Regions from separate parts of the Cupriavidus sp. CPT47-8839-RL05A genome, predicted to be linked through region 3. Evidence: predicted binding sites of a transcription regulator. Region 3 holds the regulator's gene; each other region holds the start of a gene.
The links. Region 3 encodes FNR, which switches genes on or off when oxygen is low (the NO sensors DNR and NnrR bind a similar motif). Its sites were predicted from a motif close to TTGATNNNNATCAA; they were not measured.

Region 1 (3,236 bases), on a different contig from region 3:
ACGTCGGCGACAACGCCGGCCAGTTCACCACCGAGTACGGCAATATCTCGGCCGCCTCGGTCGGCGCCATCCAGCGCGGGCTGATCGCGCTGGAATCGCAGGGCGGGGACGTCTTCTTCGGCGAGCCGATGCTGAACCTGGAAGACTTCATCCAGACCGAGAAGGGCCAGGGCGTGGTCAATATCCTGGCCGCCGACAAGCTGATGAACGTGCCGCGGCTGTACGCGACCTTCTTGCTGTGGATGCTGTCCGAGCTGTTCGAGAAGCTGCCCGAGGCCGGCGACCTGGACAAGCCCAAGCTGGTGTTCTTCTTCGACGAGGCCCACCTGCTGTTCAACGATGCGCCCAAGGCGCTGCTCGACAAGATCGAGCAGGTGGTGCGGCTGGTGCGTTCCAAGGGCGTGGGCGTGTACTTCGTCACGCAGAACCCGATCGACATCCCCGACACCGTGCTGGGCCAGCTGGGCAACCGCGTGCAGCATGCGCTGCGCGCCTTTACCCCGCGCGACCAGAAGGCGGTCAAGGTGGCGGCCACCACCATGCGCGCCAACCCCAAGCTGGACCTGGAAACCGCGATCAGCGAACTGGGCGTGGGCGAGGCCCTGGTGTCGTTCCTTGACGCCAAGGGCACGCCCTGCGTGACCGAGCGCGCCTGGGTGCTGGCACCGGGCAGCCGCATCGGCCCGGCGACGGAGGAAGAGCGCAGGCAGCTGATTGCAAGTTCGCTGGTGGCGGGCACCTACGAGAAGACCGTGGATCGCGAATCCGCCTATGAAAAGCTGCGCGGCAGCGTGGCGACGGTCGGCAATGGCAACGGCAAGGGCGCTGGCGGCGCGCCGGCGGGGCAGCCAGCGGGCGAGCAGGACAGCGGCTGGCTCGGCACGGCCGGCGACATCTTCGGCACGCTGACCAAGGGCACCGGCAAGACCGGCCGCGGCGATTCGATCCTGGAGTCGATGGCCAAGTCGGCCGCGCGCACGGTGGGCTCGCAGGTCGGGCGCGAGCTGATCCGCGGCGTGCTGGGGAGCCTGCTGGGCAAGAAGAAGTAAAGCCCCGGACTGACGCAATGACGGAAAGGGCCGCGCGAAGCGGCCCTTTTCCTTAGCGGCGCTGCGCTTGTTGCTGCGCCTTGGCCGCTGCCGCATCCTCGCGCATCTTGCGCGCGAACATCCGCGCGAAGAACCACCCCATGCCGATGATGAAGACGATCACGCCCAGGCTCATCAGGCCGGTGCTGGTACTGAACAGGATCTTGAAGGCTTCCATGCTTGGCTCCCTTTGCTTTGGCGATGGCCGCCGGCGAGGTCTCGCCGGCGCCTGCCGCCAGTGTAGGGAGCCCTGTGGCGCGGACTATTGAGGCCGGTCAAGCGCAAGCCAGCCCGCCGCGCGCCACTCAGTTCTTGGTGCCGAACAGGCGGTCGCCCGCATCGCCCAGGCCCGGCACGATGTAGGCGTGCTCGTCGAGATGGCTGTCGAGCGAGGCCACGAACAGCTGCACGTTCGGATGCGCCTTCTGGAACACCTCCACGCCCTCGGGCGCCGCCACCAGCGCAACGAAGGTGATGGCCTCGTCCTTCACGCCGCGCCGCTTGAGCACATCCACGGCATGCGCAGCCGAATAGCCCGTGGCGACCATCGGGTCGCACAGGATGAAGCTGCGGTCCTCCACGTCGGGCAGGCGCACCAGGTATTCCACCGGGCGGTGCTGCTCGTCGCGGTACACGCCGATATGGCCGATGCGCGCCGACGGGATCAGCTCGACCAGGCCGTCGCTCATGCCCACGCCCGCGCGCAGTACCGGCACGATGGTCAGCTTCTTGCCGGCGATCACCGGCGCGTCCAGCTCCACCAGCGGCGTCTCGATGCGGCGCGTGGTCAGCGGCAGGTTGCGGGTGATCTCATAGCCCATCAGCAGCGTGATCTCGCGCAGCAGTTCGCGGAAGGTGCGCGTCGACGTTTCCTTGTCGCGCATGTGCGAGAGCTTGTGCTGGATCAGCGGGTGGTCGAGGATGAACAGGTTGGGAAAGCGCGGGTCTTGTTTCATGGCTGGCGGCGAGGGCTCGGCGGGATAGGGGCAAGCAGGTGAAGCGGGCGGCGAGATCGGGTCGACCAGCGCGCCGCGCCGTTGCAGCCGGATTGTAATGGAAGCGGGCCGCCCTGCCCGTGGCTTCGCTTTCGGGACCCGCTACGCCAGCGCCGCCGGCGGGCTCCCTGAACTGCCGGGAGCGTCCGGCGGCGCCTTGCGCTAGTCGAGCGCGCGGTTCTTCGACTCGATATCCACCATGTAGATGGCGATTGCCGCCACGGCAAGAAATGACGAAAGCAGCGCAAGGGCGAGGGTGAACTGGCTGGCCATGATCGGTGCAATGATGGACGGCGCGAACAGGCCGCCAAAGCGCGCCATCGCACCCGCAGTGCCCATCCCGCTGGCCCGCAGGTCGGTCGGGTACACCTCGGGCGTGAAGGCGTAGAGGGCGCCCCAGGTACCGAGGAGCGAGAAGCTCATCAGCAGGGTCGAGCCGACGATAAGCGCGGTGGACGTACCCAGGCTGTAGAGCATGCAGCCTGCCGCGCTGAGCAGCAGGAAGCCGATCAGGGTCGGCTTGCGGCCCCAGCGCTCGACGCCGTGCGCGGCCAGCGCGAACCCGGGAAGCTGCACCAGCGCGAGCACGATCAGGAAGACCTGGCCGCGCATGAAGCCAAAGCCCTGGCCCGCCAGCTTGACCGGCAGATAGACGAAGACGCCGTAGTAGGCGATCGAGATGAGCGCCCAGGCGGCAAGCAGGCAGATGGTGCGGCGCCGGCATCCGCGCGCGAACAGCGCAAAGACCGACTTGCGCTCCATCGGCTGCGGCTCCAGGTTGCCGATTTCAACGGACACGCGATTGGCGGTGGCGACACGCTGCAGCACCGCGCGCGCCTCGGCCGAGCGTCCCGATTTATTCAGGTAGAGCGGAGACTCGGGAACAAAGAAACGGAACACCACGCCGACCAGGGCGGGGATGCCCGTGACGAGGAAGATCAGCCGCCAGGCATCATTGCCTCGCGACACGGCGATCAGCGCAAGAATGGCGAGCAGGATCGTGCCGACGGCCCAGAACGACTCCAGCAGGACCAGCCAGCGACCGCGCCGGTCCGAGGGCAGGAACTCGGCCATCATGGTGTAGTCGACCGGCAGCGTGCCGCCAACGCCGATGCCGGTCAGGAAACGCAGCAACAGCAGCCACTGGAAGTCC
Region 2 (3,236 bases), on a different contig from region 3:
TGGGGTAACCGGGCCGCAATGCATCGCGAGATGCCAATGACGCACACCTTTCCCGGCCCGGCCAGAAAGGTATGGTCATCGGTCTCGCCAGGCTGGACGCTGCCGGGTCCGTATCAGTACGGCCGGGCGGGTCCGGAGCTGCGCACGCCATAACCGCAAGCGGTCAAGTCTGTTGACGTACGCCCCTGTCCCCCGGAGTCCGCATTGCGCGGCGCGGTGAGAGCAGGGCGGCTACTCCCCAATGGAAGCGGCAATTATAGCGGCGGGGGGGGCAGGCGTCCACCTGCCCCCGCCACAAGGCCTGACCCCTCAGACGGGTACAGGCGCGTTGTCGCTGGTCTGGCGGCCGCGGAAATCGGTCCAGCACAGGGCCTTGAAGTCATAGAGCTTGCAGCGGCGCGCGGTATCGAAATACCAGCGCCAGGAGAAGTTCTCGATGATGATGCGGCCCGGCAGCGCGTGCTCCAGCAGTGCCTGGGCGCGCTTGAGGCGGTACAGCGGCACGCTCATGTCGACGTGGTGCGCGGTGTGTTCCATGATGTGGTGCAGCGCCGCGCCGATGCCGTGGCGGAAGCGCAGGTGCACGGTGGTCGAGACAAAGGGCTGTGCCTTGGCCCACATGGCCTTGGTGTCATACCAGGCGACGCTGGTGTGGGTGTGGTGCACATACAGCACGAAGCCGACGGTGACATTCCAGACCAGGAATGGCAGCACAAAGCCCGCGCCGATCAGCAACCACACCGACTGCTCCGTGGCCAGCGCCAGGCCCGCCAGCGCGCCGATCCAGGCCAGCCCGAAGGCGGCTACCAGCACACAGTCGCCGGTGAAGATCGGGCGGCGCGTAGCCATCTGGCGCTTGCTGGGGAAGAACATCTTGCACCACCAGATTTCCACCAGGTAATACAGGCCCGGGCCGAAGCCGGTGCGGTAGATGCGCTCCATCACGCGGCGCCAGCGCGGCAGCGCGTTGAATTCTTCCAGTGAGTAGGGCGCCCAGACGAAGTCGAAGCCCTTCAGGTTGGTATAGCCATGGTGCACCACGTTGTGGCCGACTTCCCACAGGCTGTACGGCGTCAGCGAGGGCAGGAAGGTGAGCCGTCCCAGCCACTTGTTCAGGCCGCGGCGCGGGGTCAGGCTCTGGTGGCAGGCATCGTGGCCGATGATAAACAGGCGCGCGATGATCAGCCCGGCCAGCACGCCCAGCGCCAGCTTGGCGGCCCAGTGCTGCGCCAGCACCACGCCGGCCAACACGGCGCCGAACAGCAAGTAGTCGAAGGCGAACAACAGCAGTGCGCGCGGCGTGCTGCGCTGGCCCAGCGGGATCAACCAGCCGCGGATGATCTTGCGCGAGGGCAGCGGGGCGTCCGGCGCGATCGGCTCCGGCAGCGGGGCGTGGTTGGGCGCGCCCTTGCGCGCGGCATGGGGCACGCCATGCGGGCCACTGGCGCGCTCAGGGGCGTGAGCGGCGGATTGGGAAGCGGTCATGCGGAACCTTCTGATTGCGGTCGGATGGGTATGGGCGCACGGCACGCAGACGGCCGCGGCGGAACCGCAAGGTTAGAAGGCTTTGTCGAAGGCGGCCTTGACGGTCGTCAAGCCGGAGGCGGGGGCGAAGCGGTAAAAGCGCGCCCGCCGCATGGGGGCGGGCGGCTGCTGGCCAGGTGACGGATCAGGCGGCTGGCACGTGGGCGGCCTCGCCCATCACATAGACGCTGTCGATGACGCGGTCGTCGCCCAGCATGGCAAAGGCGAACAGCTCTTCTTCCAGCGTTTCCGAGCGGTTGCTGCGGCGCGCGATCAGCGGCGTGGCCTTGGGGTCCAGCACGATGAAGTCGGCCTCGCAGCCAACGCTGAAGCTGCCGACGCGGTCGGTCCAGCCCAGCGCCTCGGCCGCGGCGCGGGTGGCCAGGTAGAACATGCGCAGCGCGGTCAGGTAGTAGCCGCCCATGCGCGCCACCTTGTGCGCCGCGTTCATGGTGCGGAACATCGAGAACGAGGTGCCGCCGCCGACGTCGGTGGCCAGCGTCACGTTCAGGCGGTTGGCGTCGGACTGGTGGAAGTCATAGAAGCCGCTGCCCAGGAACAGGTTGGAGGTGGGGCAATGCGCCACCGCGGCGCCGCTGTCGGCCAGGCGCCGGCGGTCGTCCTGGTCCAGGTAGATGGCGTGGCCATACATCGCGCCCGGGCGCAGCAGGCCGTAGCGGTCGTACACGTCCAGGTAGCTGCGCGCGTCCGGGAACAGCTCGGCCACCCATTTGACCTCGTCGCGGTTCTCGGCCACGTGGGTCTGGATAAAGGCGTCCGGATAGGCGCGCGCCAGCTCGCCGCAGGCGGCCAGCTGCGCCTCGGTCGAGGTCGGGGCAAAGCGCGGCGTGATGGCGTAGGCCAGGCGCCCCTTGTTATGCCAGCGCGAGAGCAGGTCGGCGGAGTCCCGGGCGCCGGTCTCGGCCGTATCGCGTAGGAATTCCGGGCAGTTGCGGTCCATCATCACCTTGCCCGTGACCATGCGCAGGTTGCGCGCCTCGCTTTCGGCAAAGAGAGCCTCGGCCGAGGCCTTGTGCACCGTGCTCCAGACCACCGCGCTGGTGGTGCCGTTGCGCAGCAGTTCCTCGGTGAAGAAGCCGGCCACGCCGCGCGCGTAGTCGGGGTCGGCAAAGCGGCGCTCTTCGGGGAAGGTGTAGGTGTCGAGCCAGTGCAGCAGGCCCGGCGACGGCGACGCGATCATGTCGGTCTGCGGGTAGTGCACGTGGGTGTCGATAAAGCCGGGCACGATCAGCTTGCCGCGGTGGTCGACGATCTCGGCATCAGCCGGAATGCGCGCAGCCAGCTGCGTATGGTCGCCGGCGGCGGCGATGCGCCCGTTGGTGACGATCAGCACCCCGTCGTCCCAATACTGATACGCATCCTCATGGAATTGCGGATCGCGCAGGAAATGCAGCACGCGGCCGCGAATGGCACGGGTGAGGGAGTCAGTCTTGGGGTTGGTCGTCATGGTTTGTCTCTTGTGGCCGGCCCGCGCGGAACGGCATGGTTCAAGCAGCGGGCCGGGCTATTGGCATGCGCCGCGCTCAGGCCGCTGGGGCCGTTGCGGGCGGGGACTTGGGCGGGCTCGACCAGAAGTGGTCGACTTCCGCCAGGAATTCGGCCTTCTGCATGGCAGGCAGGAAGGCCGCTTCAAAGCTGTTGCGGGCAAGCTTGTGGGCATCGGCCGCGTCCAGCGGCAGCGCCTCGAAGGT
Region 3 (3,236 bases):
CATGTGCCCGTATGCGCGCTTCCAGAGCGTGATGGTGGATCGCGATACCTATGTCGTGACCTACGACGTCGGCCGCGGCGAGCCGCGCGGCAGCCGGTCGCGCAAGACCGACCACCACAAGGCGGGGCTTGGCGACTGCGTCAACTGCAGCATCTGCGTGCAGGTGTGCCCGACGGGCATCGATATCCGCGACGGCCTGCAGTACGAGTGCATCGGCTGCGGCGCCTGCATCGACGCCTGCGACCAGGTCATGGACAAGATGGCATATCCGCGCGGCCTGATCCGGTACACCTCGGAAAACGCGATGCGCAAGGGCTTGTCCGCGGCGGCATCGCGCAAGCGCCTGCTGCGCCCGCGCGTCGTTATCTATTCCGTGATCTGGGTGGCACTGCTGGCCGGGTTCATGGCTTCGATCGCGCTGCGCACGCCGCTGAAGGTCGACATCATCCGCGACCGTGGTGCGCTCGGCCGTGAAGTGGAAGGCCGCTGGATCGAGAATGTCTATCGCCTGCAGCTGATCAACACCACCGAAGCGCCGATGCAGATCAGCGTGCGCGCCGACAGCGACGAATTGAAGAACCTGACGGTGGAATACGACAAGCAGGCCGAATCGCTGGCGCCGACGTCCAACCGGTTGCTGCCGATCCGGATCCGCGTGCCGATCGAGGCCGCGGCGCAGGGCACGCACAAGATCAACGTGACAGTGACGAGCGAAGGCACGGAGCGGGGGCATGCCGAAATCCGGCAATCCACCAGTTTCATCGTGCCGCGCGATTTGTGAAGCTAGTCGTCAAGATGAAGGGGGCAAGATGAGTCAGCAAGGCAATCCGTGGTGGAAGGAGCCGTGGCCGTGGCTGTTGATGAGCGGCCCGCTGGTGGCGATGGTGGCGTGCGGCGTGACAATCTGGCTGGCATCCACGCATCCGGACATGCCGGTGCAGGGTGCAACGCGCCATGGCCTGGTGGTCGAGAAGGTCGACGCCGCGCCGCCCAAGGCTGCCGCTGTGAGGCAGCCATGAGGTTGCGCTGGCTGATGTGGGTACTCTGGCCGGCGTTCCTGATGGCTGGGTTTGCGACCGCGACGGTGTTTTCGGTGGTGGATCCCGGTGACCTGAACTTCTTCGGCCAGCCGATCGAAGCGTCCCGCGAATCGGTCTACACCATCGGCTTCCTGATGGCCTGGGTGTTCTGCGCGTTGTCCAGCGGACTGACGCTCTACACCATGCCGACGCGGCTCAGCGATACCGACGAACTGGAGTAAGCGGGCTGCCGTGAGGCCTGCGCTGTCATGGCCGGATGCGGCCATGACAGCGCCTTGGCCGCTTAGCAGGAGCGGCTGTAGAGTTGCTTGATGCCGTCGATGTCCACGAGCTTGACGTGGCGCTGGCGAATCTGGATCAGGCCGGCTTCGGCAAAGCGAGAGAACAGGCGGCTGACGGTTTCGAGCTTCAGGCCCAGGTAGCTGCCGATCTCTTCGCGGCTCATGCGCATCACGAACTCGGACGCCGAATAGCCGCGCGCCGACAGGCGCTCAGAGAGGTTGATCAGGAAGGCGGCAAGGCGTTCCTCGGCGCGCATCGAGCCCAGCGTGACCAGCATCAGTTGGTCATGCGTGATTTCCTTGCCCATCAGGCGCAGGAACTGCTGCTGCAGCGACGGCAGGTCTGCCGACAGCGATTGCAACTCGCTCATGCGGACCACGCAGACTTCGGTGTCCTCCAGCGCGGCGGCATCGGAGGCATGCTGCATCTCGCCCAGCCCGTCGAGACCGACAATTTCGCCGGGCAGGTGGAAGCCGGTAATCTGCGAGCGGCCGTCTTCAGTGGTGACGTGGGTCTTGAGCGTGCCAAAGCGCACGGCATAGACCGCGGTGAGCGGATCGCCCATGCGATACAGGGTTTCACCCTTGTGCACACGGATGCGTTCCTGAACCAGCGTGTCCATCTTGGCAAGGTCTTGCTGCGACATGCCGACCGGAAGGCACAGCTGCCCCATCGCACAGGTGGAGCAGCGGGGTGACATCTCGGTAATGGGAATGGAGGTGAGCAATTGGAACCTGCTAGAAATGGCAGCGAGGGCGCGATAAGGACATTTTACCGTGCGATGTGATGTGGTAGGGAGTGAGAATTGACATTTGGCGTACTGATCAGCGTTTTTCTGCTGGCTTTGCTGGGCGGGGTCCACTGCGCTGCCATGTGCGGCGGCGTGGCGCTGGCCGTGGAGCAACGCCGCGGGGCGGCGGCCACGATCAGTCTTGTGCCCAGCCGTGCCGCCTGGCTGGGCGAGTTGCTGATAATGCACCTGGGCCGGATCTCGACCTATATGCTGCTTGGGGCCGCGCTGGGCGCGGTCGGTGCTTCGGCGTGGAAGCAGGACTATCTGCCGGTGCAGCGCTGGCTGTTCGGCGCAGGCAGCGTCATGCTGCTATGGTCGGGCTGGCGGTTGCTGCGCGGCAACACTTTTACCGTCGACTGGCTGGAGCGGCTGGCGGCGCGTGCCGGCGCAACGGTGGCGCGCCGGCTGGCTGGCGTGGCACGCGGCATGCCGTCGTTTGTGCGCGCACGCGGCGGCCTGGCGCGGCGATATGGCGTGGGCCTGGCGTGGGGACTGGTGCCGTGCGGCATGGTCTATGGGGCGCTCACGCTGGCGCTGCTGGCGGGAAATGCGGCGTCCGGCGCACTCGTGATGGGCGTGTTCGGGCTCGGCACACTGCCTAACCTGCTGGTGCTCTCCGGCCTGTCGGGCTATTTGCGTACGCTGTCGCGCCGTCCCGGCGTGCGCCTGGGTGCCGGCCTGGCGGTGATGGCGTTCGGCGGTCTTGGCATTGCGCGAGCGGTGCTGTTGCCACATTCGCTGGCCGAGCATGGATTCTGCCTGGTGTTCTGAGGCGCCGGCGCCGCGCGGGCAACGGATGATGGTTGCAGGCGGGGGCGGGAATGCCATACAATCGCCAACATTGCGGTATCGCGCGGCGTCTTGTGAGCCGCGGTAAGCAGCGGACGAGCAGCGCCAGGCGGCCTTCATACCAGAAGGCGAGTTCAGGGCAGGGGAAGCGGAAGGTTTTCGATGCCCGTCCCGTCCCCACAGTCCATCCGGTTCAAAAGATCTGGTTCAAAAGTCCGGCTGGCACTGCGGTGTTGGCGATGCCGGCCTTGCTCCCGATACCCGTTTTTCTTGCGTCCGAGGCCTTCAGTTCGCTGACAGCGACGTCCGATATGTGCGGACGCGCTACGCAA

Region 1: the regulator FNR is predicted to act here: its motif matches at 1,354-1,367, upstream of AC3WVS_RS29280 (DUF3149 domain-containing protein).
Region 2: the regulator FNR is predicted to act here: its motif matches at 1,583-1,596, upstream of AC3WVS_RS26260 (fatty acid desaturase).

The regions. Positions count from the first base shown of each region.
Region 1 covers NZ_JBYTEG010000032.1:49,067-52,302, forward strand. The annotation lists gene AC3WVS_RS29275 (helicase HerA-like C-terminal domain-containing protein) at 1-1,049, shown strand, start outside; gene AC3WVS_RS29280 (DUF3149 domain-containing protein) at 1,102-1,266, opposite strand; gene upp (uracil phosphoribosyltransferase) at 1,394-2,044, opposite strand; gene AC3WVS_RS29290 (MFS transporter) at 2,246-3,236, opposite strand, start outside.
Region 2 covers NZ_JBYTEG010000025.1:62,251-65,486, reverse strand. The annotation lists yybP-ykoY riboswitch at 105-252, opposite strand; gene AC3WVS_RS26260 (fatty acid desaturase) at 310-1,485, opposite strand; gene guaD (guanine deaminase) at 1,670-2,992, opposite strand; gene AC3WVS_RS26250 (adenosine deaminase) at 3,069-3,236, opposite strand, start outside.
Region 3 covers NZ_JBYTEG010000015.1:75,359-78,594, forward strand. The annotation lists gene ccoG (cytochrome c oxidase accessory protein CcoG) at 1-781, shown strand, start outside; gene AC3WVS_RS19195 (hypothetical protein) at 810-1,019, shown strand; gene AC3WVS_RS19200 (hypothetical protein) at 1,016-1,261, shown strand; gene fnr (fumarate/nitrate reduction transcriptional regulator Fnr) at 1,324-2,049, opposite strand; gene AC3WVS_RS19210 (sulfite exporter TauE/SafE family protein) at 2,128-2,886, shown strand.